Regions from separate parts of the Ureibacillus thermosphaericus genome, predicted to be linked through region 1. Evidence: riboswitches for the same ligand, from Rfam matches in the RefSeq annotation. Region 1 holds a riboswitch; the other holds the start of a gene.
The links. Region 1 has a riboswitch for preQ1 ahead of queC (7-cyano-7-deazaguanine synthase QueC). Riboswitches for the same ligand answer to the same signal wherever they lie in the genome.
Positions count from the first base shown of each region.

Region 1 (11,423 bases):
TGATGGAAGAACATTTGTAGGAATCACTTGAAATACGGGCTGTGCAGGCTTTTTACCGCTATGTATCACCTCTCTCAATTCGTACCCTGTTATTTCCCACTCTTTCATTAAATACGCCATTTTCTCCGATACAACCCAGTAATCGACACCGACATTGACCATATATCGATCCCCCACTTTTGAAGTATCCATGACTAAAGGGGAAGTCTGAACTTTTTCCTGAATGCCGCAAGATGGGCAAATCGTCTTCCATTTAATTCCATCCTTTTTGTGTTCTAAAAACGCTTTTGATGAATTACCTGTAGAAACCAACCTAAAAAAAGGCGATCGTTCAAAATCTAAATAATTAAACCTGCAAGAAAATGATTCACCACATGAAATCTGGTATTCTTTTTTTAAATGAGAAGTGATATAAGAAATTGTATCTATTCCTACCTTTCCGTTGAGTCGGATTGGAACCTGAAGATATACTTCAGTCCCCATTTTCGGCTTATCCGGAAAGTTTAATGAAATATCAAATTTTCCAAAAAGTCTTTCGAGTTCACTTTTTAAAGAATATTCGGCAAAAAAATCTATACATACATAAATATCCATACTGAAACATCCTCTTTTATAAAAATATGGGAAAGAGTGAGTCAAATTATATACTACCCACTCCACCCAAAAAACTACTATAATTTTAATAACAAAGACAGTATTTATTACTTAGCTTTATATTGTTTAGTTTTAGAAAATTGATACAAAAATTCCCATACTGGATCGCCAGTTTCATTCCAAAGTTCTTTATAAGCACATCCAAAAAAACATGATTCATAAATTCTACTTTTGTTGTTTCATATACAATCATGCGAAAAATTACAGCAGTCAATTATATTTTTTCTTAAATTTTACAAATTTATTATATAAATGCAAATTAGTGAATTATGATTTTCATAATTTATCCAAAAAATAAAAAGCATCCACAGTTCATGAACAGAGATGCTTTTTACATAATTTTCCACTTGTATTAAAATCTTTCCTTAATCTCCCCCACCTCGGCAGCCAACATCACCGCCAGCTTCATGCGGGCTTTTTTGCTGTCGTAGTCGCGGCCGAGGATGGCGCCTTTCTTTTGCAAGTCGTAGGCAGTGCCTGGAGTGTCGTACACCACTTTGACGTTTCCTTCCGCCGTGCTTGTTGTCACCACCACGATGACGCCTTTTTCAATGGCATATTGCACTTGTTCCGCAACAGCCGGGTGGACTTGGCCTCGGCCGAACGCTTCAAGGACAATGCCTTTTGCTCCCGTCTCCACCGCATACTTAATCAAGCGGCCATCGGAGCCCAATGAACATTTGATGATTTCCACATAAGGCAATTCGGATTTCAGCTCATAGGTTTCCCTTTTCACCGCTTTTCCATATAAAATGACTTCTTCATCATCCACATACCCCAAATGGCCGAACCCCGGCGCGTTGAAGCCGTCCACGTTGGAGGCGTGGCACTTCTTCACATAGCGGGCGGGCAAAATCTTTTCATTGAACAACACAACCGCGCCCAAGTTTCTCGCTTCATCGCTTGCAGCCAAAATGATGGCTTGACGCAAGTTGGAAAAGGCATCCGTTCCAATCGTGGCCGGGCTTCGTTGGGCGCCTGTCACCACCACCGGCCGCCCGTCACCAATTGTCAAATCCAAGAAATACGCCGTTTCCTCCAGCGTATCCGTTCCGTGGGTCACGACCACTCCTGCCACTTCTTGATCCTCAAAAACTTGTTCAATTTTTTCTTTTAACTGAATTAAATGGTCAAAGGTCATTTCATTGCTTGGCAAATGGAATAGGGTTTCTACCTTCAATTCAATATGTGATGGCAGCACACATTGTTTGGACAAATCTTCCCCCGTCAACATGCCGGATGTGAGGAGCCCCGTTTCCGGATTCACGCCGCTAGCAATCGTGCCGCCCGTACTGATCAAAACCACTTTCTTTTTCATTATTTGCACTCCTAAACTCTCAGTTTATAAACGTTCATTTATCAAAATAAACCATTGTTACAAGAACTTCAACTGTCGCACGTCCAAAGAAAAACCCCCGGCAGCTGCCAAGGGAGTTAATTCAAATCAAAGTGCATTTTTTCTCCGGGTTTAAAATGCAAAAAAGAGCGAATGGCAACACTCCATGGTCTTCTCCACCCGCTCTTTTTCTACCAGTCCCTATCTCTATCCTTCCAAAATCAATTTTTCCAATTCCAACGGCTCGATGTATTCGCCGTTTTTGTAGGCGCGCATGTTGCCGCCGGAAATTTCGTCAATCAACATGATTTCATTCGTTTCTTTATCACGGCCGAATTCGAATTTAATATCGTAAAGTTCGATGCCTTTTTTCGCCAATTCTTCTTTTACAATGCCGGCGATTTTTTGTGTAAGTTCTTTTAACACTTTGTATTCCGTTTTGGATAAAATGCCAAGCATGTCCAACGCATCTTCGCTGATTGGCGGGTCTTCCCGTTCATCGTCTTTAATTGTCACTTCCACAAAGGCATCAAGAGGTTGCCCTTCTGTTGCATAAAGGCCGTAGCGGCGCAAGAAGCTCCCCACTGCGCGGAAGCGGCAAATCACTTCCAAGCCTTTGCCGAAAGTTTCCGCCGGTTTCACTTTCATCGTCTTTTTATCGATATCCGCTTCAATAAAATGTGTTGGGATGCCTTTCTCATTAAGCAATTCGAAGAAATATTTCGTCAATTTCAATCCTGCAAGTCCTGCACCTTCAATTGTCAATCCCACCGTATTGGCACCTGGGTCAAATACCCCGTCAACGCCTGTTACGTCATCTTTGAATTCCAATAAATAGTTGCCATCTTCCAATTCGTAAACATTTTTCGTTTTACCAGTGTAAATGTGCTTCATGTCAAGTCTCCTTCTTCTTTTAGCCTTTACATCGATAGAACTGATGCTGTCTTTATAATAAATCAAACAAAGTTTATCGGACAAGAGGGCCTCTTTTATTATTTACAATTTCTTCATTATTATAGCGATGAGGCAGATGAATCTAAAAGCTGCTGTCTTGTGACATACACCGTTTTACCGCCGTGGATCAAATAAAAAGACTACCCGGAAAGTCCTTCTCTCCGGATAGCACGATTAGCTGACATTATTATTTATCTTCTCTCAACAAATACTGATTTCCATCTTGGTCATAGAAAGTGAACATCGAACCATAAGGAAATTTTTGGAGTTCATCCACCTTTACGCCATTATTTTTCAACCGCTCATACGCCTCTTCAATGTTCGGTGTGCTGAAAAGGAGGGTTGGATGAGCGACATTTTCCGGTTTTTGTTTCTTCATCAATGCTTTTGAGTATAGCACCAATGTCGCAAAATCATTTTCAGGTCCCACCTCAATCCACGCCATCCCAGGCCCCATCGGCTGTTCGAATTTCAATACAAACCCTACTTTGTTAATCCAAAAATCTTTTGCCTGTTCCTGATCTTCAACATAGATTGTGATTTTTCCAATTTGGATCATCGAGATTCTCCTTTTACGTTTTTTCATTTCATTATGCCATAAAAATGGATTGGCTAAGTATTTTTCAAACTGAATATTTTCCTATAAATATGGATTTTTTCTCCTATATAATATAACCATGATCAGATTCCAGGATTATAATATATATAAAGGAATCAATGAGGAGGCTATCATGGAAAACGAATATGTTGTTGGTTGGGGCACTTTGGCGTTGATCAATGCAGGGCTTGCCCAAGGAAAAAACCGCTCCGGATTGAACTGGTTCTTGATTTCACTTTTATTGGGACCATTGGCCACATTGCTTTTATTGTTTGCAGAAAAGAGATAAATTTTTCAAAAGACGATGATTTGTAACTCAACAGTAGTATTTTCATCCTCTATAAAACTTATTTTGATAATCATATTTTACTATTCACAAAGAGATATAATCCGCGCTTATCTCCCTATTTTTTTATGTCGAAAAATGGAAATCTATTTACATTAAATAGTAGTATTTCCTATATTGCTGAACATACTCTCTGCTAGTATCTTTATTTTTAAGTATATGGATACGCTTCCATGTACGAAATTCAAACAAAGGGGGATTATTATTGAAAGCTGCAGTTGTTTCAAAAGAAAAAACGGTGAGTGTGGTGGACAAACAATTACGTCCGCTTAAACATGGTGAAGCTTTGGTACAGATGGAATATTGCGGAGTTTGCCACACAGATTTGCACGTGAAAAACGGGGATTTTGGGGATGTCACAGGTGTTGTTCTTGGCCATGAAGGCGTTGGAAAAGTCGTTGAAGTGGCTGAAGGGGTCACTTCCTTAAAAATCGGCGACCGGGTAGCCATTCCTTGGTTATACGAAAGCTGTGGCCATTGCGAGTATTGCACAACAGGAAGAGAAACGTTGTGCCGAAATGTAAAAAATGCCGGCTATACGGTTGACGGAGCCATGGCGGAACAGGCAATCGTGGTTGCCAATTATGTGGTAAAAGTGCCTGACAACTTGGATCCGGCAGCTGCCACTTCCATTACATGCGCCGGAGTGACAACATATAAAGCGGTAAAAGTGTCGGATATCCGGCCTGGGCAATGGATTGGCGTATTTGGCATTGGCGGTTTAGGAAGCCTGGCTGTCCAATATGCGAAAAATGTATTTGGCGCAAGAGTAGTCGCATTCGATATTAATGACAATAAATTGGCCTTTGCAAAAGAAATGGGAGCAGATGTCACGGTGAATTCGTTAAAAGAAAATCCGAAAGAAAAAGTCATTGAAATCACAGATGGAAAAGGATTGGACGCTTGCGTTGTGACAGCTGTGGCGAAAGCACCATTCAACCAGGCTGTAGATGTCGTAAAAGCAGGCGCCCGGGTTGTTGCAGTTGGTTTGCCTGTTGATAAAATGGATCTTGATATTCCTCGCCTTGTGCTGGACGGCATTCAAGTGGTCGGTTCCCTCGTCGGTACCCGCCAAGATTTGAAAGAAGCGTTCCAATTTGCAGCTGAAGGAAAAGTAGTACCTAGAGTAACCCTCCGAAAACTTGAAGAAATCAATGATATCATGGAAGAAATGGAGCAAGGAAAGTTCACTGGTCGAATGGTAATCGATTTTACGAACTAAAAAATAAAAGGAAGGAGCAGTCTCTTTTGGACATGCTCCTTTTTAAATTTTGAAGAATTTGGCGGTCAGAAGACGGTTTGCCTCTTTGGTTGGCGAATAAGTTCGGCGATTTGGCGATTATTCTTGCCTGGTTGGCGATTATCGGGTTCTGCAGAAACGTTTTTTTCCTTTGGCGATTATGTTCCTCTATTCGGCGATTATCAGGATCTTCGCAAATTTTATAGAAGTCCTTTCTGGCCCCTACACGCCTCTTTTATTCCCCCACACAAGGGTATGGAGTTGCGGCAGTACTTTCACGTTTTGTAATTCCTCATCTGCCATTACTTTGTTAATGAGCCTTTCATATTTTTTCAGTAAGTGGCTAACGAGTTTCGTTTGATCTTTTGTAGTTGTGTCATCATTGCCAACCTGTAAGAAAAATGGAATAGTCGGATATCTTAAATGTACTTTTTTTGCATATTCATAATCTTCCTCATCAAATACAACGACTTTCAATGAAATGTGCTGGTTGCCGTTTCGGGCATTTAGCTTATCTATGATTTCAGTAAGCACAGTAAAATCTGTTTTCATCCCAGAACTTGGCGGTTTTGGGGAAATCGTCACTTGATTTACATCGTACAGCCAATCTTGCCATCTAGAGCCTTGAGTTTCGACGCCAATTTGGATTCCATTCTCCTTTAAAATCCGCACTAATCCTTCTAAATTCCGAATTAATGCCGGGTTGCCGCCTGAGATCGTTACAAAAGAGAATCCGTCTCCGCCAAGCCGTTTCAATTCCGTCCAAATTTCTTCTGCGGTCATTTGCCGAATCAACTCTTTACCGCTGCCATCCCATGTAAAGGCTGAGTCGCACCATTCACAAGAGTAGTCACAGCCTGCCGTGCGAACAAACATCGTCTTTTGCCCGATGACCATCCCTTCTCCCTGAATGGTAGGGCCAAAAATCTCCATAACGGGAATTTTACTCACTTTCCATCCACTCCCGTCTAGCTTCTGCATAACTTGTAGGAGTCTCATAGAGTCGAATAAATTCTACCCGCGCCCCGTCAAAACCTTTCTCCTGCAACGCTTCCGCCAATTTTTCATAAATCCAAACGACCATATTCTCAGCTGTTGTATTCATTGTCGGCAACGTTTCATTTAAATAGCGGTGGTCCAAATAGATTTCAATTTTTTCTTTCCAAATGTCTTTAAGGTCAGCAAAATCAATAACTAACCCTCGATCATCCGGATATCCGCTTACTCCAAGCACTACTTTGTACGTATGCCCATGGAGGTTTTTGCATTTCCCTTCATATGCATGCAAATGATGGGCGGCATCAAATGTAAATTCCTTGCTGACGAGCACACGCTTCGAGTGATATCTCAATTGGTCTCTTTGAATATCTTCATCTAGTTTTTGAAGCTTATCAACAATTCTAAAATCTAACATGTGAAGCACCCTTTCTAGAACGTAAATACTCATCAAGACCTCTTTTTCTCAACTTACATGCTGGACATTCTCCACAGCCATCTGCAATGATTCCGTTATAGCAAGTCAATGTATTGTTTCGTACAAAATCAAGCACACCTAATTGGTCTGCCAGTTCCCATGTTTGTGCTTTCGTTAACCACATGAGCGGCGTATGAATGACAAACGTATCATCCATCGCTAAATTCATTGTTACATTCAACGATTTGATAAAAACATCACGGCAATCAGGATAGCCACTAAAATCCGTTTCACATACGCCTGTTACGATATGCTTTGCTCCTACTTGGCTTGCTAACACCCCTGCAAAGGAAAGGAATAGCAAATTGCGCCCCGGCACAAAGGTAGAAGGAAGCTCGCCATCTTTCCCTTCCTCAACTTCGATATCATCCCGTGTTAGTGCGTTTGGAGCTAGCTGATTTAAAAGGGACATATCAAGAATGTGATGCTTTACCCCTACTTTCTTTGCGATTTCCTTTGCACATTCAATTTCCAATCGATGTCTTTGACCATAATCAAACGTCACAGCTTCCACTTCTTTAAACTGTTCTTTTGCCCAAAACAAACATGTCGTGCTGTCTTGTCCACCACTGAATACGACGATTGCATTTTCTTCTTTTAATATCATTAAAGACACTCCTTCATAAAGAAAAAACAGCATCCTAAGAAGGAAATGCTGTTTCTTCTTAGTTTTTTATAGAGGGTAGCTAAGAACCTCTGTTATTCATTTATCGATTATCCACTTTTTCTGGATATAAATCATGATTCATTAAACGGTAATTTGCCATTTCTTCATATTTCGTTCCAGGTCTTCCGTAGTTGCACCATGGATCGATTGAAATTCCCCCGCGCGGAGTAAATTTCCCCCACACTTCAATATATCTTGGATCTAATAATTCAATTAAATCATTCATAATGATATTTACGCAGTCTTCATGAAAATCTCCATGATTTCGAAAACTGAATAAATATAATTTCAGCGATTTGCTTTCCACCAATTTTTTATCCGGAATATAAGAAATATAAATCGTTGCAAAATCCGGCTGCTGTGTAAGCGGACAAAGACTAGTAAATTCAGGACAATTGAATTTTACAAAATAATCCCGATTGACATGTAAATTATCCACTGCTTCCAATACTTCTGGCGCATATTTTGTTGGATATGACGTCTTTTGATTACCGAGCAGCGTCAAATCCTTTAAACCATCTTCCAATTTGCGACTAGACATAAAAAAACCTCCTTGCAAAATGTTTCCCAACATTTTCAAGAGAGGTAAACCCAATTCATTCTATTAAAACTGATGAAATATTATTGTTTCATAGTTTTTTATAGAGGGTTATGCTATGAACCTCTCCCGTTCTAGTCGGGTATTCAACTTTACTTAGTAATATTATAGAATATAGTGAAAAAGGTCAAATTTTTTTAGAAAGTTTATTAAAAAAAACAATGAGATAATCAATGGATTGCCATTTCAAATCTCAATTATCCCACCACTGATTCGCTTAAAGCCGCGCAATTTCCCTAGCTCCTCCACAAAACGGAGGCATGCAAGATCTTTCGCTTTTGCTTCAATCATAATATCTGCAGATTTTCCGAAATCCTTTAAGGCTTTAATTAATGGAAAAGCAAAATCCATATCAACATAATCCGCATGTGCCCGTAACATTTTTTCAGATTTTGGTGATGATAAATGAAATTTCGGAACTTTCCCTGTATGTTCCCAAGTCGCAAAAATCCTTGGCAACAACTCTTCTAATTCACAGTCTCCTTTATTTACTATATAGTGATGGTAATCAAATACAAAAGGTACTTTTAATTTTTCACAAATGGCTAATGTCTCTTCTGCTGTATAGGTTTTATCATCATTTTCCAGAGTCGTTTGCAAGCGAATTGTTGAATCTAATTTTTGGAAGTTTTGATAAAATCGAGAAATAGATGCATCTTTATCCCCGTAAGCTCCTCCAACATGGATATTTAACATTGCCTCTTTTTCTAGCCCCATTGCTTGCAACATTTTAAAATGATAGGTCATATCCACAATGGCATTGTTTGTTACATGAGCTTGTTTACTTGTGAATAAAGTAAACTGTCCTGGGTGAAAGCTGACCCGCATTCCATAATTTCGAACCATTTCTCCGATTTCTTTAAAAAGATGTTCAAACGGGGAGATAAACTCCCAATCCACTTCCGGATGTGCAGCTAATGGAATGAGAGATGAAGACATTCGGTACACTAGTATTCCGTGGGCAATATTGTAATGGAGAATGCGAATTGTATTTTTTAAATTTCGCTCCGTGATGGTTAATAATTTCTCGGCTCTACTTGTTTCATCGAGTTTTTTCCAGTTGGTAAAAGTAATTGTATGTGAAGGAGACGCTTCCCACAATGGGAGCGCCATTGAAACATAACCAAATCGAAGTATCATCTGTACACCATCCTAAAAAAGAATGATGAGGATAGTGTTTGTCAATGGAGAACGATACATACATCATGAAAGGAGGATTATGAAATCTGACAATAGTGATTACCCCACTATTTCTTTTCGTTTCTATAAATTTCATTCGAGATACTTCCAATTCATTGACGAAATGAGATGAGGAAAGTTTGAAAAAATTATCCCATTCCATAATTTTATTTAAATCGTTGCAATAAATTCAATTTGAACAATTGATTTTGAATAATAACTAGAATTACTAATAATTCTCTAAAAAAATCTTGTATTGATTACCTATGAAATTTTTTAATAATACCATCTTCTCTTTTGTATCTATTACTTCAAATGGAATAAATACTTCATGCTTTTTTAATTTAAATGTTCTCATTTGCCCGATATCAAAATTTAAAATCTTTTGTATCTCCTTTTGGACGATTTTTCCTTTCGCAGATTCAGGATTTCCAGGATCAACATGCAAAATTAAACAACGATATCTTTTATCACCATTCAAAGTTGCAAATTTTTTAGAAGCACCTCTAATGGTAATTGGTTTATATCCTAATGATAAACTCTTATTAGCAATAGTACATTCGATAAAACCTAAGCTATTTAAGTATTTATGTAGTTCACCAAATACGAGTAATTCTTTCATTATTCTCCGCTCCATTAAATTTTTATTTTTTATGATAAATCAATTGAACAACTCCCGATGGAAACGTCTTTGCTTCTACAAGTTTTAGTGCTACTCTATGTTGAATATCAATAAACAATGGTTTCCCCGCTCCTAGAATAATTGGATGGACTGATAAACGATATTCGTCAACTAAATCATGATTAACAAATGTTGTAATGAGACTGGCTCCTCCATATAACCAAATATCTTTCCCAGGTTTATTTTTTATTTTCTTTACTTCTTCTACTACATTGTCGTTGATGTACTTAGCCTTCCCATCAGCACTTTGTTGTGTTCTAGAAAACACATATTTCTCTTTACTTTCGATTATTTCCCACATTTCTATTTCTTCTGCGCTTGCATTTTCTCCAGGTGAATATTGTCCCCACAATTCATAACTTTTTCTTCCGTAAAAAATCGTATCGATTTGATGGAGAAATTCCGTAAAGTTCATTTCTGGTTCCATAATGCACCAATCGATTTCCCCATTCTTCCCTTCTATAAAGCCATCCAACGTCACGGCTAAATCTAGTATAATCTTTCTTTGGTTTTGCATCGTTTTCCCTCTCTTCCTTAGATTTTCGATTGGAAAACTACTATATCATACGCTTGAACTTTATTGTCAAATATCTCCTTGATAGTGACAAAATCTTATGTTAGCATGATTGATTTTTCTAAGATTGGACGAATGATCCTCGTTGAAGTTTCATTTTCATCTAGACAAAACTTACAGTTGGACTAAAGAAGACAAAAGGCAAAAAGCGAATTGGAATCACTCCAATCCGCCTTAAATAAATTGCCATAATACCTCATTAAATCGATCCCGTTCTTCCCAAAACGTTCCATGGCCGCTATATTGGAAAGGAACGACCTTCGAATTTGGTATGAGTTCATTGAGTTCTTGAGCTTGTGCAAAAGGGATTACTTTATCATGTATTCCATGAATGATTAACGTAGGCACATGAATTTTTGAAAGATCCGCATATAAATTTTCATCTCTTAAAGTATTAATGATTGCAATTGTCGACCAACTTGCTGCATCCAATCCCATTTTCATAAACCAATCAGAAAATTCTTTTGTAATATATTGGAAGAAAAATCCGTCGATTACTTTTTGCATCATTTTCGGTCGATCATTATATGCTAGTTGAAGAAAACTTTGTGCAGTCTCTTGTGTAAAGCCGATTGGAGCTGCACTCGCAACAAGAATTAATTTCGATACACCAAAGCCATGATGACGAGACATATAACGTATTGCAATAGCTCCGCCAGTAGAATGGCCTACTAATGCAAAATTGTTTAATTTTAGAGCATCCACAACTGCACGAACATCATCAGCTAACCTGTTGTAACAATATCCTTCAAAAGGTCTATCCGATTTTCCGAAACCTCTCCAATCAATGCCGATACAACGATATCCTAACATCGGCAAGACGTTATACTGATATTCAAACTGATTATGATTTAAAGGCCAACCGTGTAAAAACACAATGGTTTTCTTTCCATGAGGATTAATATCTTCCACATATAATTTTACACCCGAATCAACAGTAACAAAATAGCCCATGCATACCCTCCCGTAATTCAGTCTCGGAATAGGATATTCAGGGCTGAAAATATAGGTGAATCTCTTAGAAAGTAAAGAAACAATTTTATTTTATGCTCGCAAAATTTTTTCCATCGCTTTTCCTTTTGCCAATTCATCGATCAGTTTATCCAAATAACGAATTTCCT
Region 1 covers NZ_AP018335.1:3,252,434-3,263,856, forward strand. The annotation lists gene UtA1_RS17725 (hypothetical protein) at 1-594, opposite strand, end outside; gene UtA1_RS15710 (asparaginase) at 1,007-1,972, opposite strand; gene UtA1_RS15715 (phosphoribosylaminoimidazolesuccinocarboxamide synthase) at 2,198-2,884, opposite strand; gene UtA1_RS15720 (VOC family protein) at 3,132-3,503, opposite strand; gene UtA1_RS17345 (hypothetical protein) at 3,676-3,831, shown strand; gene adhP (alcohol dehydrogenase AdhP) at 4,094-5,110, shown strand; gene queE (7-carboxy-7-deazaguanine synthase QueE) at 5,351-6,079, opposite strand; gene queD (6-carboxytetrahydropterin synthase QueD) at 6,072-6,542, opposite strand; gene queC (7-cyano-7-deazaguanine synthase QueC) at 6,529-7,209, opposite strand; PreQ1 riboswitch class I at 7,262-7,305, opposite strand; gene queF (preQ(1) synthase) at 7,310-7,810, opposite strand; PreQ1 riboswitch class I at 7,895-7,940, opposite strand; gene uvsE (UV DNA damage repair endonuclease UvsE) at 8,054-9,007, opposite strand; gene UtA1_RS15755 (hypothetical protein) at 9,276-9,668, opposite strand; gene UtA1_RS15760 (dihydrofolate reductase family protein) at 9,691-10,245, opposite strand; gene UtA1_RS15765 (alpha/beta fold hydrolase) at 10,477-11,256, opposite strand; gene UtA1_RS15770 (DUF2200 domain-containing protein) at 11,347-11,423, opposite strand, start outside.

Region 2 (20,364 bases), 1.3 Mb from region 1:
GAGTTCCCTAATGAATATCTCGAATATTGGAAAGTAAATAACATCATGTTTTATTAATTCCTTATAGTTATGACGTAAATTCCTTTCACAAACGTTGATATTATAAGGTTTTGTTGTAGTTACGTCTGACGTTGTGAAATAAGAAGATGGAATAACGTCTGACGTATTCACCTAAAAAGCTTGATATAATCAGTGTTTTACAAAAATTCCAAGAAAGGATGTTTTCTATGATCGGACTTACATTAAGAAACTTAGAACGTATAAGAACAAGTTTGTATTTGGAACAAGTAGTGCAAGTTGAACTCCCAAAAAATATGCTAAACAGACCAATCGAGCAATTCGCCCAGCCAATAATGGTTAACGGTTATCCAGTGATCCAATTCAGATACGAGGGTGCTATGCCTTTGTATAGTGAAAAGGACAAAGAATATACAGCACTTGTTAGAGATTATTATTTTCAAGTTACCTCTGATATGTACAATTACCCTGAACTAAATATTAGTTTCGATAAAGCAACATTAATAATTCAGCACGTTTTTCCAGATAGAATCATACGTGATTTAGATAATCGAAACAGAAAATACTTAATCGACGCTATTAAGTTCACAGAGTTAATTGATGATGATAATTTTCAAAAACTATCTATATACGAAGAAGGGTTTGTGAAGAAATTACAATTAATTTCTTAAAAATATCAATATAAACCAATGTACCAGAAAAACCTTTAAATGGTTATACTGGGAAAAGTAATTCCGAGACTTTTTATTGAAATCCGTTACGTGTTTCTGCAAAAATCAAGTTAAGAAAACAAGATATTGATTTTATCGTACTTCACTTCTTCCATAGCTTCTAATTTCCATTTCTCTATGTCAGCAAAGTAAACTAAAAGTTCCAGTAGATCCTTTTTTCCTTTTTTTAAATTTTGTACCCTAGGTAATACTAATCCGACAACTTTTTCCCCATTAAATTTGAAAGGACTTTCAAAGCGAATTGTTTCCTCATTTTCTTTCTCACTAACGCCCATATCATCTAATTTTGACAAATAAATCATATGTGCCGTTACTATATCGTCACGTTTAGTTAATACCGCTAACATTTGACCGGTGTTTTGCCTCCAGCTTCCTTCAGATTCCGCGTCACCACGGACACCCTTTCGTTGAGCTAACCTCTACTTCTGTCTTCGGGGTTCGGGACTTACACCCTATAGTTCATGTACATGCCGGGCGCACATCAAAAAAACACCATTTTTTCACAAATGGTGTTTTTTTATTTACCCTCTTCTCTTTTATGCAGTTTTTTGCTATTTTAGTGTAGTATAAAAGACAAAAAGTATAAAATTTTCGAAATACTATTATTTTTTCTATTTATATAGACATCAGTATAAATACCATTTATAGTGTATAAATATGCAACAAAAATTAATGAGGGGTTTATTATGGCAAAAAAATTTCATCCATATACATGGTTTTTATTTTTATGTCTTTCGATTTTAGGTATCTTTTTATTCATTATTCCTGTTAGTACGCCAGATGGACTTAAGGTTCCAATCGCACTTTTGGCGAACGGTCTTTCTGCTAATATCGTAACCTTTATCCATTGGTTTACGTATGTTGTCTTTATTATTGCTGCTGTTGGATCTATTGTGATGCACTTTGTACCGCAATCAGGAAAAGTGACGATTTTCGATGCTTTATTCCGTACTCATGCATTCTGGACAGTAATGCGAGTTTTAGCGGTCGTATTTGCAACGTTATATTTGTTCCAAATCGGGCCGGAAGCCTTCACTAGTGAAAATACATCTGGCTTGTTATTAAATCCTGATGGCGGCTTAGTAACAATGATGTTTTCATTGTTCTTATTTGCCGGGTTACTGTTGCCACTTTTGACAGATTTCGGGCTATTAGAATTTTTTGGTTCCATGATGGTAAAAATTATGCGTCCCATTTTTAAAATTCCTGGACGAGCTGCTATTGACTGTTTAGCTTCTTGGGTTGGAGACGGCACAATTGGTGTGCTTCTCACAAGTAGACAATATGAGCAAGGAAACTATACAGCGAGAGAGGCTGCTACAATCGCCACTACCTTTTCCGTCGTTTCGATTACTTTCTGTTTTGTGATTGTTGAAACGGTAGATCTTGGCCATTATTTCTTGCAATTTTACGGTACGGTCATTTTAGTTGGTTTAATCTTGGCTGTCATTATGCCAAGAATCTATCCTTTACGAAATAAACCGGATACGAATTTTGACGGATCTACTCCAGAAAGTCGCCGTGAAGATGTTCCGGAAGGATTTAATTCATTTACTTTTGGCCTACAAAATGCGTTAGATAAAGCCCATAGCAATCGAAATTTATTAAAAGTGGTTCGCTCAGGCTTTAAAAATGTTTTGGAAATGTGGTTTGCCATTACACCGGTCATCATGGCATTCGGTACAATAGCATTAATTCTTGCAGAATATACTAGTTTCTTTAAAATTTTAGGAATGCCATTCGAACCGATTTTGCAATTATTCCAAATTCCTTACGCAGACGAAGCTGCCCAAACAATGATTATTGGATTCGCGGATATGTTGCTTCCTTCTATATTAGGAGCTGGAATCGAGTCTGAATTAACTCGTTTCTTTATCGCAACAATTTCTGTTACGCAATTAATTTATATGTCTGAAGTTGGTGGCTTGATTTTAGGTACAAAACTTCCATTAAAAATTTGGGATTTGTTTATTATCTTCTTAATTCGCACAATCATTTCAATACCGATAGTTGCTTTCATCGCTCACTTAATCTTTTAACTTATGTGACGAGCTTGGGACAAAATATAAAAAACACCATTTTCTCACAGGAGAAAATGGTGTTTTTTTGATAATTGTAGAATTGATTTCCGTTCCGGGGACGCTTTCCGCGGGCCCGGCTCGAGCCCAATGTCATAAAGTTATTGAACCAAAAATTTACAGTTATTAGGCAACCACCGGTTGCCTCCTTTTAAAAATATTAAATCATCCTTTATAGCTTTAATCATTTTCTAAAGTTAGGTAAAAAAGGCAATAGAATGCCCGAGGCTTAAATATTTATTTTTTAAGCCCCTAATTTATTTACATTTAATAAACAAATAGGTTATATTTATCCTATGTATTGTTTATAGACACCTTTTTTGGTTTAGGGGATACTTTGTTGAGGACAGACCATTCCTTCGTGGGTAGCTTCTCCCAAACCGAATAGGTGTCTTATTTCTTATAATCACTTTCATGATTTTTGTAAACATTCTCTCTCTTTTGATTGGACAATCTTCTAATAATAAGTGAACCATCCTATCTTTTAATTTTCCTATTAAGATATTTGTGTTTACTTGATAATCATGTTTTCGTCTTTTTTTCTTACTCTCCTCATTAATTGTTTCATTGGCATCATTTCTCAATAAACTGACCATATTCGATAAATATATTGATGCATAGAAATCTTGTTCAATTGCGATTTTCGAACCACCCGTAAAATTTTCTATTTCGATTTTATTTTTCACGTTATTATACTCAGTTTCAATTCCCCAGCGTTTAAAATAAAGAGTTTTGAACTCAGAAATATTGAAGCCTTCCTCTATTAGATTTGTGACAAGTATTTCTTCTGTGTCAGAATCTAGTAAGAACCTAACTACACGAGCATTAACCACTTGGCCCTCATGTGTTATTTGTATAATTTGATCAGCTTTCTTCGCTTCGACAATTTCCTTTATCGTATTTTTTTGACATCGCATAAGATACTTGATGCCAATGGCATCTAAAAAAGCGATAAAATCTCTTGACGGATAACCTCTATCAAACAAAATTAGGTCGTTCTTCAATCCGGTTTGTACGAGTTCTTTAATCATATTCTTTGCACTATCTCGCTCAGCTACCTTATAAGGATCGATTTTAGAAGTTATTATAATCCCATTTTCAAGATCATAGATACAAGAGGCTCTAGCTCTTGCATAGCTTGACCTTTGATTTCTTCCATACCCAAAATAATTTCGAAGTTCCTCGGTGTCAGGTATTTGTAATACACTTCCGTCAATTGCGCAAAGCCTAAATCCACGATAAGTTTTAAAAGAATTTTCTTCATAATACCAATTAACAATCGCTTTTGAGAGTTTTACAAAAGCGAGGGGAGAAACCTTCTTTCGTGCAGCAGAATAGCCTTGTTTAGAAATACTAATATCTGATAAATTAAACTTGTCAAAAAAGTCGTCAAGTTCAATCTGAAGACTCTTTTTGACAAAATTTAAATTAAATAAAATTGTATTTTTGAAATTTAACTTCTTTTCTTTTCGCGTAAAGTACGTTTCCTTTGTTCGAGATTCAATCATAAACATCACATCATTCAGCATCTTTCGAGTAATCTCAATTGCCCCTAAAAAAGTACTTTTTGATTTCAAAAAAACCACCATCCTCGTTTTATTAACCAAAAATTGGCTTCTAAAACGATTTTGGTGGACTTTTTAAAAACACAAGAGTCTTATTACCTATCTTTGTGAATATTAAATTAAAAATTGGTATTTTAATAAACTTCCATTAATTGTAAATATAAGTTGATGACATTGGGCTCGAGCCTCCTCTGATTCAATCCTTCGCTCCTGCGGGGTCTCGAGAGGGCTCGTCGCAGGAAAGCTTTGAATTTACTTCCTTGAGCTTGCTCCGCTTTGCGACTAAGCGTGCGCGACAGGAGCACTCGCCCCGTCACTCCAATCAATTTTTTACAAAAAATCTTTTTGCAGCTCGTTCACTTTATTAGTTATATCCCAGCCTCGTTTCTTACGATCAGTCAAGTATATTTTATTAATTTGTATATGTTTTTATTTTAGTTGTAGTTGTGAGGGGGTACCCCCTCACAACTACAACTAAATTTTGGCATGCCAAAAAGACCTAACGATTTTTAATTTTTTCGAAAGGTCATTTATGGTATAGTGTAGTTAATCGATTATTTAACTTAAGGCAGTTTCATAATCGTATAAAATGCCATGTGTCAGTAACTGGAACGTCACTTTTAAAAATTTATTGATACAGGCGATAATCGCAACCTTATGAGGCTTTCTCTGAGGTTGTGTTTTTAATTTATAATAGTAATCTACAAAATGATTCGGTTTATCTTTCTTCTTCATAATCATGGCACACACCATAAAATATAAAAGCTTTCGCAAGTGTTTGTTACCTCTTTTATTAATACGATCATGATACTGTGTATTCCCCGATTGATAGCGCATAATATCAATTCCCGCATAAGCATTCAATTGTTTAGCATTTTGAAAGCGACGAATATCACCCATTTCCCCAATTAATCTACAAGCAGTAGAATCACCGATACCAGGGATGGAACGTAAAACCATATACTCTTTTCGATCTTTTGATAAAGTAATCATTTGTTGGACAAGTGCTTCTTTTTTATCCTTTAATTCTGCTATTCGATTTGCGTAATCACGGACTTGTTCACATCGCACATCGGTAGATTTAATCGCTGGATAACTATTTTGAGCAGCTTCTAATAAAGCAATTGCTTTTTTCTCTGCACGTTCTAAAGAAAGGTTCTTTCTTGTATTCGCTTTTAGGCGATTCTTAATGACAGTTTTAGAGTGAGCTAAAACAAGTGTTGGGTGAGGGTATAGTTGTACTATATTTAAAAATAGTGCAGAATTTGGTGTCAGCATTTTTTCTAATTCTGGAAAACTCAATTGTAAAATGGAATGCATACGATTTTTTAATAAAATCATTTCTTCATCAATTTCATCATAATAACGTGTCAATGCACGCATCTGCTCATAATAATCATCTTGGATATAGGTTGGTTCTCTCTCCATTTTAAAATGTGTTTTGGCTAATTCATGAGCATCGCTTATATCGGTTTTATGTCGACGCATCTTCGCCATTTGTAAGTTCGCTTCAAGGGGATTCATCCGACAATATGCATAACCGTAATCTTTTAAAAATGCTTCAATCGGTTTTGAATAAACACCTGTTGCTTCAAATACAATGTCTGGTGCTTGGTCATCAAGTGATGTAATATCTACTATTCGCTTATGCAATTGTTCAAAATCTCTTCGTGTATGATTGATTTCACCTTCATATTTGCACTGACGATAACTATCATAGATCGTTACTGTACTCTTTCCTTTACTAACATCTAAACCAATAACATGTTTCATTCCATTACCCCTTCTTTGCCAATTCATAGAAGTCTTCACATGACCTTATCGATTCCACTTTCTTATACACGATCTCTATGGACCCAACATACTAAACTGATTCGCATAAGGGTGTGAAGTTAGCCAGTTTTTAATACGGATTCAAAGATCCCTGAGACTGGTCGACTTTTCTTCACTTCTACTATAAAAAATAGTAGCACAAACCTTGGCCTTGGTTTGTACTACTAATCTTAGTATGTTTTTTTAAATACGGCTCCTACTTATGGAAGCATATGGATTATTCAAATAACTTTAACACTTTAACGTTTTAAATAAACAAATTTTTTTCTTTTTTTATCGATTTATACCTTGATTTTTTTAAAAGCTGTCTTTAGACTATTCTGTATATTATTTATATTTCAAAAGTTTTATGTATGAAATCATGTACATATAAGGGACTTTACAGTATGGTATTTATAAATCTCATAAAATACCGAATCTTATGTTAAAATAAATAAATGCTGGAACTAACGGAGGTTAAATTTAAAATGGAAGTTGCGGATAAAAGCTTTACTGTTGAAAACATCTTAAAAGCACAGCACCAATTAAAAGATGTAGTAATTCATACGCCATTGCAAAAAAATGAATATCTGTCAGAAAAGTACGGTGCGAATATTTATTTAAAACGTGAAGATTTACAATCAGTGCGCTCCTTTAAGTTACGGGGTGCTTATTATAAAATTAAAAAAGTTGAAGATGAAGCACGTGCAAGAGGTGTTGTTTGCGCCAGCGCCGGCAATCATGCCCAAGGGGTAGCTTATTCTTGTGCTCATTTAAAGATTAAAGGAACCATTTTCATGCCGTTGACAACTCCAAAACAAAAAGTCGACCAAGTGCGCATGTTCGGTCGCGATTATGTGGAGATTGTGTTAACTGGCGATACATTTGATGATTCAGCAAATGCAGCGATGGATTATTGTTTGGAACATGAAATGATCTTTATTCATCCTTTTGATGATTATGATATTATCGCTGGACAAGGCACATTGGGCGTAGAAATTTTAAATGACATTGAAGAACCTCTTGATTTTGTATTTGGAGGTATCGGTGGCGGAGGATTAATGAGCGGAGTTGCTGCCTATATTAAAAACATTTCACCACATACAAAAGTGATTGGGGTTGAACCAGAAGGCGCTCCAAGTATGAAAGCAGCCTTTGAAAATGGCGGACCTGTCACTTTAGAAAAAATTGATAAGTTTTGCGACGGTACAGCAGTTCAATCTGTTGGGCAAAAAACTTATGAAATTTGCCGCAAATATTTAGATGATATTATTACAATACCGGAAGGAAAAGTAAGTACAACTATTCTTGACTTATATAATAAACACGCTATCATTGCAGAACCATCCGGCGCATTACCAGTATCCGCCTTTGATTTTTTTGCGGATCAGCTAAAAGGAAAAACGGCCGTTGCGATTATTACAGGTGGCAATAATGATATCAGCCGTATGCAAGAGATTAAAGAAAAATCATTATTATATGAAGGTTTGCTTTACTACTTTATCGTCAACTTCCCTCAACGCGCAGGAGCATTACGCCAATTCTTAACGGTTGTTCTCGGCCCTAATGATGATATTATCCGATTTGAATATACGAAGAAAAACAATAAAGAAGAAGGTCCTGCACTAGTCGGAATTGAAGTAAGCAAGCCGGAAGATTATGAAGGCTTAATCGATCGCATGCGAGTGAATGGTTTTGAGTTTAAAGAAGTGAATAAAGACAGCACTTTATTTGGATTGTTGATTTAACAAAAAAGAAACCCGAGCGTTTAATGTGATCAACGCCCGGGTTTTAAATTTTATTAACAGATTTTGTATTATTTTTTTCAAGTTGGAAGGATAGTATTCATTTTTATTTTGGCATTTAAAAAAATAAAAACCAACCCTTATAATAAGAGTTGGCTGTATCAACATTAATTACCCCAACAACGCTCGGTCAGAATTCATTTTTTCACCGCGGATGAGTTCGAATTCAGCCATTAAGTCTGGAATTGTTAAGTTTGGTTTTTGAACTTCATCTACTTCTAAAATGATTTGCCCTTTATCCATCATAATTAAACGATTGCCTAAATCGATAGCTTGTTGCATGTTGTGCGTTACCATTAACGTTGTTAAATGATTTTCTTCTACCAATTGCTTTGTTAAGTTCGTAATCAATTCTGCTCGTGATGGGTCAAGAGCTGCCGTATGCTCATCTAGTAATAGAATCGCAGGTTGCGTAAATGTTGCCATCAATAATGACAATGCCTGTCTTTCCCCACCGGATAGCAATCCTACTTTTGCATTTAAGCGATTTTCTAAATTCAAATGCAATTTCTCAAGAGACGTGCGGAAGAAGTCACGTCGTTGTCGATTCACGCCTAATCGCAATGAACGATTGGCGTTTCGAGCATAAGCAATTGCAAGATTTTCCTCAATTGTCATAGATGGTGCAGTACCCGCCATCGGATCTTGAAAAACGCGCCCGATATAGTGAGAACGCTTGTATTCAGGTAAATGGGTTACGTCTTTTCCGTCTATCCATACTTTTCCAACATCTGGTTTTAATACCCCAGAAATCATATTCATCATCGTTGACTTTCCCGCACCATTACTTCCGATAACTGTTACGAAATCTCCTGGTTTTAAATGAAGATTGATATTATTCAATGCCACCTTTTCATCTGGTGTACCTTCATTAAAAATTTTGTTAATGCCTTCTAGCTTAAGCAAGGTGATCACCTCCTTGCTTTTCTAGTTGGGCAGCGGCTAACTTTTCTTGCAGTCGCTTCGCCTTCCGCTTCTTATCTTTTTGCTTATCAATCATTTGTGGAACTACTAACGCTAAGATTACAATAATGGCTGTAATCAATTTCATATCACTTGCATCGAGGAATGGCACTCGCAATGCAATCGCAAGTACAATCCGATAAACAATTGCTCCAACTATTACCGCAAAAGTAATGCGCATGATTGATTTCGTTCCAAAAATCGCTTCACCGATAATGACCGATGCTAGACCGACTGTAATCATCCCGATCCCCATTGTCGCATCGGAATATTTATTATATTGGGCGATTAAAGCCCCCGCTAACGCTACTAACCCATTCGATAATCCAACACCTAAAATAATTAAAGTGTCCGTATTCGCTGAAAAACTGCGAATCATTCGTTTGTTATCCCCCGTAGCTCGAATCGCTAGACCAATCTCTGTTTTGAGGAACCAATCCACTATGAACTTAATTGCTGTTGTAAGAATTATCATGACAAAAAGTATTTCCCAAGTTTGTGGAAGATTTTTTACTCCTAAACTCGTCAAAATGTTATTGAAAAATGCATCAATCCCTAAATGTTCCCAGAAAGAATAAATTTTAGTGAAGATTGTTTCACTATTTAGTAGAGGAACGTTCGGAAGGCTCGCTGCATTTTCACTTGAGAAGCCCATAATTCGCAGGTTTACGGAATAGAGGCCAATCATCATAATAATCCCGGCAAGGAGCGGATTAATGTTTCCTTTTGTATGGAGCAAACCAGTGATACATCCTGCAATAAATCCTACGACAATCGCTGCTAACGTAGCTAATATTGGGTGATAACCTAAAACAATCATTGTTGCAGCTGTAGCCGCACCCGAAACAAAGCTACCATCTACCGTCAAGTCTGGAAAATCTAACACTCGGAATGTTAGATACACTCCGAGTGCCATTATTGCGTAGATGATTCCTTGCTCAACTGCACCGAACATTGCTGTAAACATATTGAATCATCTCTCCTAACATGTTGAAAATATTTTATTGTTGTGTTTCGACAAGCTCAGCTTCCCACTCGTCTTTCACTTCAAGACCAAGTTTCTCAATTGCATCTTTATTCATTACTAATTTCAATGTATTTGGATATTCTGCTGGAATATCTGCAGGTGTCGCTTCACCTTTTAAGATTTTTGCAGCCATTTCACCAGCTTGATATCCGATATCGTAATACTCGAAACCAAATGCCAACAATCCGCCGCGTCTTACAGAGTCAAATTCACCAACAACAAGCGGTAGTTTATTGCTATCTGCTACTTGAATAATAGATTCTAGAGCGGATACGACTGTGTTATCTGTAATGATATAAAATGCATCAACTTTTCCGATTAAAGATTCTGCAGCTTGTTTGATCTCTGAACTTTGAGATACAGTAGCACCTTCTACTTTTAAACCTAATGAATCAGCAATCTCTTTCACTTGGTTTACTTGAGCTACTGAGTTTTGTTCACCTGCGTTGTAAACCATTCCGATTGATTTAACGTCTAAAGCGTCTTTCATGAATTCTACCGTTGTTTTAATTGCTTCTGGGTGCAAGTCAATCGTACCAGTAACGTTTGCACCAGGTGATTCAATCGAATCAATTAATTGAGCTGCAACCGGATCTGTTACAGATGTAAAAACAATTGGAATTTCAGTTGTTACATTTTTAGCAGCTTGTGCAGATGGAGTGGAGTTGGCGAAAATCAAATCTACTCCTGCACTTGCTAAGTTTTGTGCAATTTGCGTATTCAAACTATTATCGTTTTGTGCAATTTGATAATCATATTCAACATTTAAACCAGCATCTTTCAATGCATCTTGGAATCCTTGATATGCAGCGTTTAAAGATGGATGTTCAACAATTTGTGTTACACCAATCTTATAATTTTTTACTTCTTCTGTTGTTTCGTTTTCTGTGTTGTTTTCGCTCGATTCAGATGTATCATTACCGCCGCCGCCACAAGCAGCTAGAAGCAACATTAAACCAAAGAGCAAAAATGATAGTTTTTTCATGCTACTTTTCATACAAATATCCCCCACTATCCTTCGAAAAATTACTAACAATTTCGAATAAAAAATATTTTCACTTTATTCAAATAAAGCTAGAGTTTAACGATATATTACATTCTCATCGTTCAAGAGTCAATAACATTAGGAATGTTCTGAATTTAAGAAAATTCTTTTTATTACTTTAGTAATATTAATTTATCGCTTTAAATCGCTAAATTACGAGGATTTTCTAGAATAAATTGTTTTTTTGAAATAATGAATATTTTGTGACAAAATTGTGAACTTTATTTTGTTGTACGAAATCTTCCCTTTATCATCGTTAATTTTTTCCAAAGCTAAATTTGATTTTCTTTTTGTTTATGATAGAATTATATTTTGTGTGCTTATCACACCGTGGTTCGCGAAATCCCACGATAAAAAACTAAGGAGTGAAAATTTAATGAAAACAAAATTTATGGCAATGTCCGCAATCATAGCTGCACTTTATATTGCGGTAACGTATACGCTATCATTTTTAAGCTTTGGCGATATTCAATTTCGCATCGCTGAAATCTTTAACCACCTAATTGCCTTTAACCCTCGCTATATGCTAGGTGTTGTATTAGGCGTATTTATATCAAACTTATTTTCACCTCTAGGCTGGTTTGATTTAGTCTTCGGAGTAGCCCACTCCGTTATTTGCTTAACGATTCTTATCATCGTTAGCAAATATGTGAAAAACATCGCCTATCGTATGTTGATTAACTCATTTGTCTTCACATTCATGATGTGGATTATCGCTTTAGAATTAAAGTTAGCGTTAGAGCTTCCCTTCTGGCTTTCGTGGTTAACTACAGCCATTGGTGAAGCGGTTGTTTTACTAATCGGCATTCCAATTATGCAATTGCTAGATAAACGATTAAATTTCAAAAATTTAATCGATCAATAATATAAAACTAGTAGCACAGACTAATGTACAGTCTGTGCTATTTTTTTATACTAGGATTAAAAACGAACGAACTCTTTTGGATTTGATGGATTTTTACAATCAGTAATTATTTTTTTGAATTTAGCAATTTATCAATTCGAAAATACTTATTTATTCGAATAACATTTTCCTTCCCGAATTTACCGAAAATTATTGACATTCATACAATTTCAGAATAAAATATACTGCAATCAAACGTGGCGGAGAAAGGTTGTGGAAGCACAATCACCGCACCGGTAGCTTAGTTGAGCAGAGTCTGAGTTTAGTTGAGAATAGCCGAGCAAAATTGATGAGTAAGGAAAAGTAGCGAAATGTGTAATGCGATAGAGAGCTAGTGGTTGGTGGAAACTAGTGCATTCCTTTTCGTGAATGGGCCTTACGAGAGCAACTGCGCAAGTGGTTGACGTCTTTCCCGCGTTATTGGGAAGTGTTCACGACAGTGAGCACACCGAGGTGGAAGTCATAACTGCTTCAATAGAGGTGGCAACGCGGCAGCAAGGTCGTCCTCTGCAAATGGGTTTTCATGCCCTTTTGCAGAGGTTTTTTTATTTCTCCCACCGGCTATTCTATCTAAACTTCAAATTTTAAATTTGGAGGATGATAGAATGAACATTCATGTTTTTACAAAACGTGTTCAAGAAAAAGAAAACTTATCTTATGACGATATGATTCAAGCGGTAGAAATCATCTTTAACGAGGAAACACCAAAAGAAGCAATTGCTGAATTTTTAGTAGCACTTCATGAAAAAGGTGAAACAGCGGAGGAAATTGCCGCCCTTTCCATCGTGATGAAATCCAATGCCATTCATTTCCCTGTCACAAAAGGTACTTATATCGATATTTGCGGTACTGGGGGCGACGGTCTGAAAACTTTCAACATCAGTACAACTTCTGCCTTTGTGTTAGCCAGTAGTGGTGTCAAAGTTGCAAAACACGGCAATCGGAAAATTTCTAGTTCTTCTGGAAGTGCCGATGTCCTACAAGCACTAGGCATTCATACAGATTTTACTGTCCATGAGTCCGTACAGTTATTGGAACAAGAAGGAATCACTTTTCTATATGCCCCGGCCGTTCATCCAAAACTGAAACGCATCGGTGAAGTTCGTCGAGCAATTGGTAAGCCAACCATTTTCAACTTAGTTGGCCCCTTAACAAATCCTGTTGACTTAGAGGTTCAACTAGTCGGCATTAATCGTCCAGATTTCGTGGAGGAATATGCAAAAGTATTAAGTATTTTAGGGAGAAAGCGAGCTATCGTTATTTCAGGATCACAAGGCATGGATGAAGCTTCTCTCGACCACCGAAACCGTTCTGCCCTGTTGGAAAATGGCGAAATTAAACCTTTCACCATCAACATTGAAGAACTGGGTTTACAACCTGCATCGATATCACACCTCCGTGGTGGTACACCGGAAGAAAATTCTGAAATATTAAAAGAATTATTGAAAGGAAAACGCTCGCCATACTATGATGCAGTCGTTTTAAATTCAGCTCTCGGTTTCTTCGCATACGGCATTGCCGAAACATTGAAAGAAGGTGTTTCCATGGCTCGTGATGCCATCGAATCCGGTCGTGCTTATAAGAAACTAGAAGCAGTGATTGAATTTAGCCAAAACACAATAAAGGAGCAAGCAATTTAATGACGATTTTAGATATGATAATTGAACATAAAAAAGCGATTCTTTCAAAATTGAAAGAATCAAAGCCCCAATGGGACATTCCTTTAAAAAAACGGCCATCATTGTACGATGCATTACGAAAATCTGACACTCTTCAAATTATTGCAGAAATGAAGCGAGCCTCCCCTTCTAAAGGCATCATAAATGAGAACGCCGACCCAGTAAAACAAGCAAAACGATATGCACAAGCTGGTGCAGCATGCATCTCTGTTTTAACGGAAGAAAAGTTTTTCAAAGGATCTTTTGAAGACTTGGCCAGCATTGCAAATCATGTAGATACTCCAATTTTAAATAAAGATTTCATCATCGATAAAGCTCAAATCGATTATGCACTTCATGCTGGTGCATCGGTCATTCTTCTGATCGTCGCTGCATTAGATGATGAAACATTATCAGAATTGTATGAGTACGCAATCAGTTTAGGATTGGAGGTACTTGTTGAAGTACACAGCGAGGAAGAACTGAAACGAGCCCTTTGCCTTCATCCAAAATTGATTGGCGTCAATAACAGAGATTTAAAAACATTCCAAGTAGACTTGGCTCAAACTGAAAAGTTGGCAGAAACAATCAATCGAATTGATAACATTGCCTTTATTAGTGAAAGCGGCATTTTTGAAACAGTGGATGCCGAACGTGTTGCTAAAGCGGGAGCCCGTGGAATTCTTGTCGGCGAATCGTTGATGAGAAGCGGCAATGTGGAAGAGACATTAAAATCTTTCCAAATAAAACTTCCTCCCTTAAGGATGTAGAGCGATGACAAAAGTGAAAATTTGCGGATTAAAAGAAAAAGTTCACGTGCATTGTGCAGTTGCTGCAGGAGCGAATTTTTTAGGCTTTGTGTTTGCGCCAAGCAAAAGACAAATTTCCATCAGAAAGGCCTGTGAACTTTCACAAATAGTACCGAAACATGTGAAAAAAGTTGGTGTATTTGTCAATCCGACAGAAGATGAAGTGAAAGAAGCTTTTGAAAAAGTACCACTCGATTTCATTCAATATCATGGCAATGAAGAACCAACTTTTATCGAAAAACTAGGACTCCCTTCTATCAAAGCTTTTTCCATCCGCGAGCTTAGCGATGTTGAAAAAGCTAGCAAGTACAACGTAGATTACTATTTATTCGATGCTCCCGGAACAGATTTCGCTGGCGGGAGTGGTAAAGCATTTGATTGGTCTTTACTTGATCAACTTTCCATCCCTAAAGAGAAAGTAATACTTGCAGGAGGACTGAATGCTTTGAACGTGCAGCAGGCGATTGCAGCGGTACACCCTTTCGCTGTAGATGTTTCAAGCGGCGTTGAGCAAGATGGAAAGAAAAATTGTGAACTGATTCAATCATTCATCCAAGCAGCAACAACTTTACAATAAACGGTTAAAGGAGCTAAATGACATGACGAAAGTAAAAGGCAAGTTCGGTCGTTTTGGCGGTCAATTTGTTCCGGAAACATTAATGACAGCCTTACTGGAACTTGAAGAAGCTTATGAACAATATAAACATGATGAGTCTTTCCAACAGGAACTTCACTACTATTTAAAAAATTACGTTGGCAGAGAAACGCCCCTTTACTTTGCAGAACGACTTACTGAGCATTGTGGCGGCGCAAAAATTTATTTAAAACGAGAAGATTTAAATCACACAGGAGCCCACAAAATTAACAACGCTCTTGGCCAGGCATTGCTTGCAAAACGGATGGGCAAAACAAAAATTGTTGCCGAAACAGGAGCTGGTCAACATGGTGTCGCAACTGCAACTGCCTGCGCCCTACTCAACATGGAATGCATCGTCTTCATGGGAGCAGAAGATGTAAAGCGTCAAGCATTGAACGTATTCCGCATGGAACTTTTAGGTACAAAAGTGGTGGCTGTCGATAAAGGCTCAAGAACATTAAAAGATGCGGTCAACGAAGCGTTGCGTTACTGGGTGACAAATGTCGAAACAACCCACTACATTTTAGGCTCTGCCATGGGGCCACACCCCTTCCCTACAATTGTCCGCGACTTCCAGCGGATCATTGGCGATGAAACGAAAAAACAAATTATCGGAAAGGAAAACCGACTGCCTGATGCTGTTGTTGCTTGCATCGGAGGTGGCAGCAACTCCATTGGTATGTTCTATCCTTTCGTTGAAAATCAAGAGGTTGCTCTATACGGTGTGGAAGCTGCCGGAAAAGGCTTTGAAACCGGAAAACATGCAGCTGCTATTAACGGTGGAAAAACGGGTGTATTGCATGGCGCTTATATGTACTTATTGCAAGATGATGACGGATTTGTACAAGAAGCTCACTCCATTTCCGCAGGGCTTGACTATCCGGGAGTCGGCCCAGAACATTGCTATTTGTATGAAACTGGCCGCGCCCAATATGTCATGGCAACTGATGAAGAAGCGCTTGCGGCGGTTAAACTTCTTTGCCAAACAGAAGGGATTCTCCCTGCTTTAGAGAGCGCCCATGCCGTTTATTATGCTACTGAACTTGCAAAAACAATGAACCAAGATCAGATTATCGTCGTTTGTTTATCCGGCCGTGGAGATAAAGACGTTCATACAATTTTTGATGCCCTTGGAGGTGACTTATCATGAGCCAATTAACTGAAGCAATTGTAGAAGCAACTCGCCTAGGCCATAAAGCTTTTATTCCTTACATAATGGCTGGCGATGGCGGGCTTGATACGTTGAAACCGACGATTTTGAAATTGCAACAACTAGGAGTCACTGCGATTGAAGTGGGCATCCCCTTCACCGACCCTGTAGCGGATGGACCGACGATTGAAGAGGCTGCTGTAAGAGCATTAGCAAAGGGCACAACATTACGAAAAGTACTTGAAACTCTTGCCTCTTTCGCAGATGAAATTACCGTTCCATTAGTGGCAATGACCTATTTAAACCCGATTTTAGCCTACGGAATCGATGCATTTGCAAAAGATGCTTATGAGGCAGGCATTCGCGGCGTCATTATTCCAGATATGCCACTAGAAGAAAGTACTATCGTTCACCCTTCACTTAAGGCATATGGCGTTGACTTAGTTCAGCTTGTTTCATTGACAAGTACGCCAGAGCGAATTGAAAAGCTTACAAAAGCAAGCGAAGGATTTATTTATGCGGTGACAGTTAATGGAATCACTGGTGCTCGCTCCACTTTCGAAGGCGACTTAGAAAGCCACTTTAAAAAAATTCAAAGCTATACAGATACGCCTGTTTTAGCAGGGTTCGGCATTTCCACCCCTGAACAGGTTAAACAATTCGGCACCTTTACAAGCGGTGTTATTGTCGGCAGTAAAATCGTTGACAGTTTAGCAAAAGATGATTGGGATACAATTGAAAGTCTTGTGAAAGCTTCGAAGGTACAGATTTTGTGAACATATTGACTGTTTTTGTGACAAAATCAACACTTTGAAAAAGGAGTTGTAAATCTTGAGCAAAACTTTAATTAAAAATGGTTACTATGGAGATTTTGGTGGCAGCTTTGTTCCAGATGAGGTACAAAAAGTGCTCGACCGAATTGCAGAAGAATTTGGGAAAGTTAAAGACGACCCAGCTTTCAATGAAGAACTAAACTATTACTTAAAAGAATATGCTGGCCGCGAAACTCCCCTTTACTTTGCTAAAAACTTAACGGAAAAATTAGGCGGAGCAAAAATTTATTTAAAACGGGAAGATTTAAACCATACGGGCTCCCATAAATTAAACAATGTGCTTGGCCAAATTTTGCTTGCCAAACGTATGGGAGCTAAAAGAATCATCGCTGAAACGGGAGCTGGACAACACGGAGTTGCCACTGCGACAGCTGCTGCGATGTTCGGAATGGAATGCACGATTTACATGGGCGCAAAGGACACGAAGCGCCAAGCTTTAAATGTGTTCCGCATGGAGCTTCTCGGTGCTCAAGTAGTTGCGGTGGATAAAGGAAACGGCTTATTAAAAGAAGCGGTAGATGAAGCCTTCCTTGATTTAGTTAATAACTATGAAAATACTTTCTATTTGCTAGGCTCTGCTGTAGGCCCTACTCCATATCCTGAAATTGTGGAACATTTCCAATCCGTGATTAGCCGTGAAAGCCGCGCTCAACATTTAGAAAGAGAAGGCAAACTTCCAACAGCTATTATCGCTGCTGTCGGTGGGGGCAGCAATGCAGCTGGTGCTTTCTCCCATTATATTAATGATGAAAATGTGCGCTTAATCGGTGTGGAACCTGCAGGCGCTGCAACCCTTACGAAAGGTTCTCCTGGCATCCTTCACGGCTTCAAAAGCTATGTCCTTCAAGATGAAGAAGGCAACTTGCTCGATACAAATTCCATCGCTGCCGGTTTAGATTATCAAGGTGTTGGACCACTACACGCCTACTTGCATGAAACAGGCCGCGGCGAGTATGTTGCGGTCACAAACGAAGAAGTATTAGAAGCATTCCAAACGTTATCCAAAACGGAAGGTATTATTCCAGCTCTTGAAAGCTCTCACGCCGTTGCCTATGCTCTGAAATTGGCACCTACTTTATCACCTGAAGATAGCATTATCGTTAATATTTCTGGCCGTGGTGATAAAGATGTACAACAAGTATTTGAATTGCTGAAAAAATAAGGGGCTGTTCGAATTCGAACTCCCCTTTTCTTAGTGCGCCTGGCATGGGTGTAATCTATAGGGTGTAAGTCCCGAACTGTGAAGGCAGAAGTAACAGTTAGCTTAACGCAAGGGTGTCCGTGGTGACGCGGAATCTGAAGGAAGCGAGCGGCAAACTTCCGGTCTGAGGAACACGAACTTCATATAAGGCTAGGTATCATTGGATGAGTTTGCTAAACAAAACAAAGTCCTTTCTGCCAAAGGTGGTACAGAGTAAATGAAGCAGATAGATGGAAGGAAAGATTACATTCTTACCCGGGGAGGTCTGGCGGATATGTGAAGTACGCTTCATAACCTACTTAGTGATAAGTAGCTGAACCGTCAGAAGTCAGCAGAGGTCATAGTATTAGTTGGTTTAGAACTACTAAGAAGGACCGAACAATTAAGAGAGAATAGCCCTTGGCATTCAGTGAGTCATGATGAACACAGAAAACGTAGTACCTCACTTGAGGAAGGAAGCGGTGAATCCCGTGGGAGACCTCTTGGAGGGTGGAGTGACCACTGGCATAAAGAGAACAGCTATTCACGGAAGTTATAAAGACTTGCGTCAATCATCTTAATTGAACCGCCGTATACGGAACCGTACGTACGGTGGTGTGAGAGGACGGGAGTTAATCGCTCCCTCCTACTCGATTGCAATTTTTTCGTTAAGAAAAGTCGCAAAGTTTCGGAACTTCCAACTCTCCTTTTTCTTTACGTATCATATATAAATAAAATCCCTTTTACGTGTTATAGTGTCGTTTTGCTTTTAATGCCTCCACCGATTTTATCAAGCATATCGATTGTCATTGTCGTTAAATCATAAGTTGCCTTGAATCCCCAGTCAGCAATCGCTCGGGAAGAATCGATGGAATTTGGCCAACTTTCCGCAATACTTTGCCGCACCGGATCGACGTCATATTTAATTTCAAAATGAGGAATATGTTTTTTGATTTCCGCTGCAATCTCTGATGGATCAAAGCTCATTGCGGAGATATTATAGGCATTGCGAACAGTTAGTTTGGCAGGATCTGCTTCCATTAAATCCACAATCGCATTCAATGCATCAGGCATATACATCATATCCATATATGTTCCTTCTGCAATATAAGAAGTATAACTTCCCTCATTTACCGCTTTATGATAAATTTCCACCGCATAATCCGTCGTTCCTCCTCCAGGTGGTGTTCCTGGTGAAATTAAACCTGGGAATCGAAGACCTCTTACATCAACACCGTAGCGTAAGTGATAATAATCGCATAGCAATTCTCCTGCTACTTTATTCAGGCCATACATGGTCGTCGGCCGTTGCAATGTTTCTTGTGGTGTATCGATTTTCGGAGTAGTTGGTCCAAAGACTGCAATAGAACTCGGATTAAACAATTGCATGTTTAATTCTTTTGAAACCTCTAACGCATTTAATAAACCGCCCATATTTAATTCCCATGCAAGGATTGGTTTAATTTCTGCCGTTGCGGAAAGCAATGCTGCCAAATGAATCATCGTATCTGCATTAAATCTTTTCGCCACTTCGTACATTTTTAATGCATCGAGCACATCCAACACTTCAAAGGGACCGTCATGATTTTTGTCTTCTCGAATATCCGTTGCTAGTACATTATCTTTTCCGTATTCAAATCTGAGTTTTCTCACCAATTCCGAACCAATCTGTCCAAGCGCACCTGTTACAAGAATTCTTTTCATCTTGCCCCTCCTCTGGTGAATTACAGGCTTAAAAGCGACATTCTCACGATTCGCGAACAATATAAATTATGTTGTAAACTATTTATATGCCAGTGCTTTTTGTTGGGCTATTCTTTTGACTAGAGGAAGGGATTTTTCTATTTTTATTCCATAATCGTAATGCCATAGATCGATTCAAAGGAGAAGGTGCGGCCATCTTCGAATGTACAGCCATGTTCAGCATGGAGCTTGGCAATCTTCCCTGTCGCTTTGAAGATGCGCCCCTTGTGCCAAATTTTTAATTCGACTTCATAGCGATTGGTGAAGGCAATGAGCAGCTGTTCGTTTAAATCTTGCAATGCCCCTTCATCAAGAGTTGGTTTTTCTTCATATTTATCTTTTTCTCTCCATTCCCGGAGTACTTTCACATGTTCCGGAAGCATCATGGCATTCCATTTAATATTTC
Region 2 covers NZ_AP018335.1:1,086,793-1,107,156, reverse strand. The annotation lists partial or broken gene UtA1_RS05355 (helix-turn-helix domain-containing protein) at 1-9, shown strand, start outside; gene UtA1_RS05350 (hypothetical protein) at 228-689, shown strand; gene UtA1_RS05345 (hypothetical protein) at 800-1,096, opposite strand; gene UtA1_RS05340 (YjiH family protein) at 1,436-2,788, shown strand; gene UtA1_RS05335 (IS4 family transposase) at 3,133-4,413, opposite strand; gene UtA1_RS05330 (IS110 family RNA-guided transposase) at 4,951-6,165, opposite strand; gene ilvA (threonine ammonia-lyase IlvA) at 6,693-7,952, shown strand; gene UtA1_RS05320 (ABC transporter ATP-binding protein) at 8,121-8,915, opposite strand; gene UtA1_RS05315 (ABC transporter permease) at 8,908-9,939, opposite strand; gene UtA1_RS05310 (ABC transporter substrate-binding protein) at 9,974-10,996, opposite strand; PreQ1 riboswitch class I at 11,369-11,412, shown strand; gene UtA1_RS05305 (QueT transporter family protein) at 11,421-11,909, shown strand; T-box leader at 12,229-12,459, shown strand; gene trpD (anthranilate phosphoribosyltransferase) at 12,554-13,588, shown strand; gene trpC (indole-3-glycerol phosphate synthase TrpC) at 13,588-14,376, shown strand; gene UtA1_RS05290 (phosphoribosylanthranilate isomerase) at 14,381-14,992, shown strand; gene trpB (tryptophan synthase subunit beta) at 15,015-16,202, shown strand; gene trpA (tryptophan synthase subunit alpha) at 16,199-16,978, shown strand; gene trpB (tryptophan synthase subunit beta) at 17,034-18,197, shown strand; gene UtA1_RS17050 (hypothetical protein) at 18,653-18,796, shown strand; gene UtA1_RS05265 (NAD-dependent epimerase/dehydratase family protein) at 18,966-19,919, opposite strand; gene UtA1_RS05260 (YolD-like family protein) at 20,063-20,364, opposite strand, start outside.
Region 2: linked by a shared signal. The riboswitch ahead of UtA1_RS05305 (QueT transporter family protein) and the one ahead of queC (7-cyano-7-deazaguanine synthase QueC) in region 1 are both predicted to bind preQ1.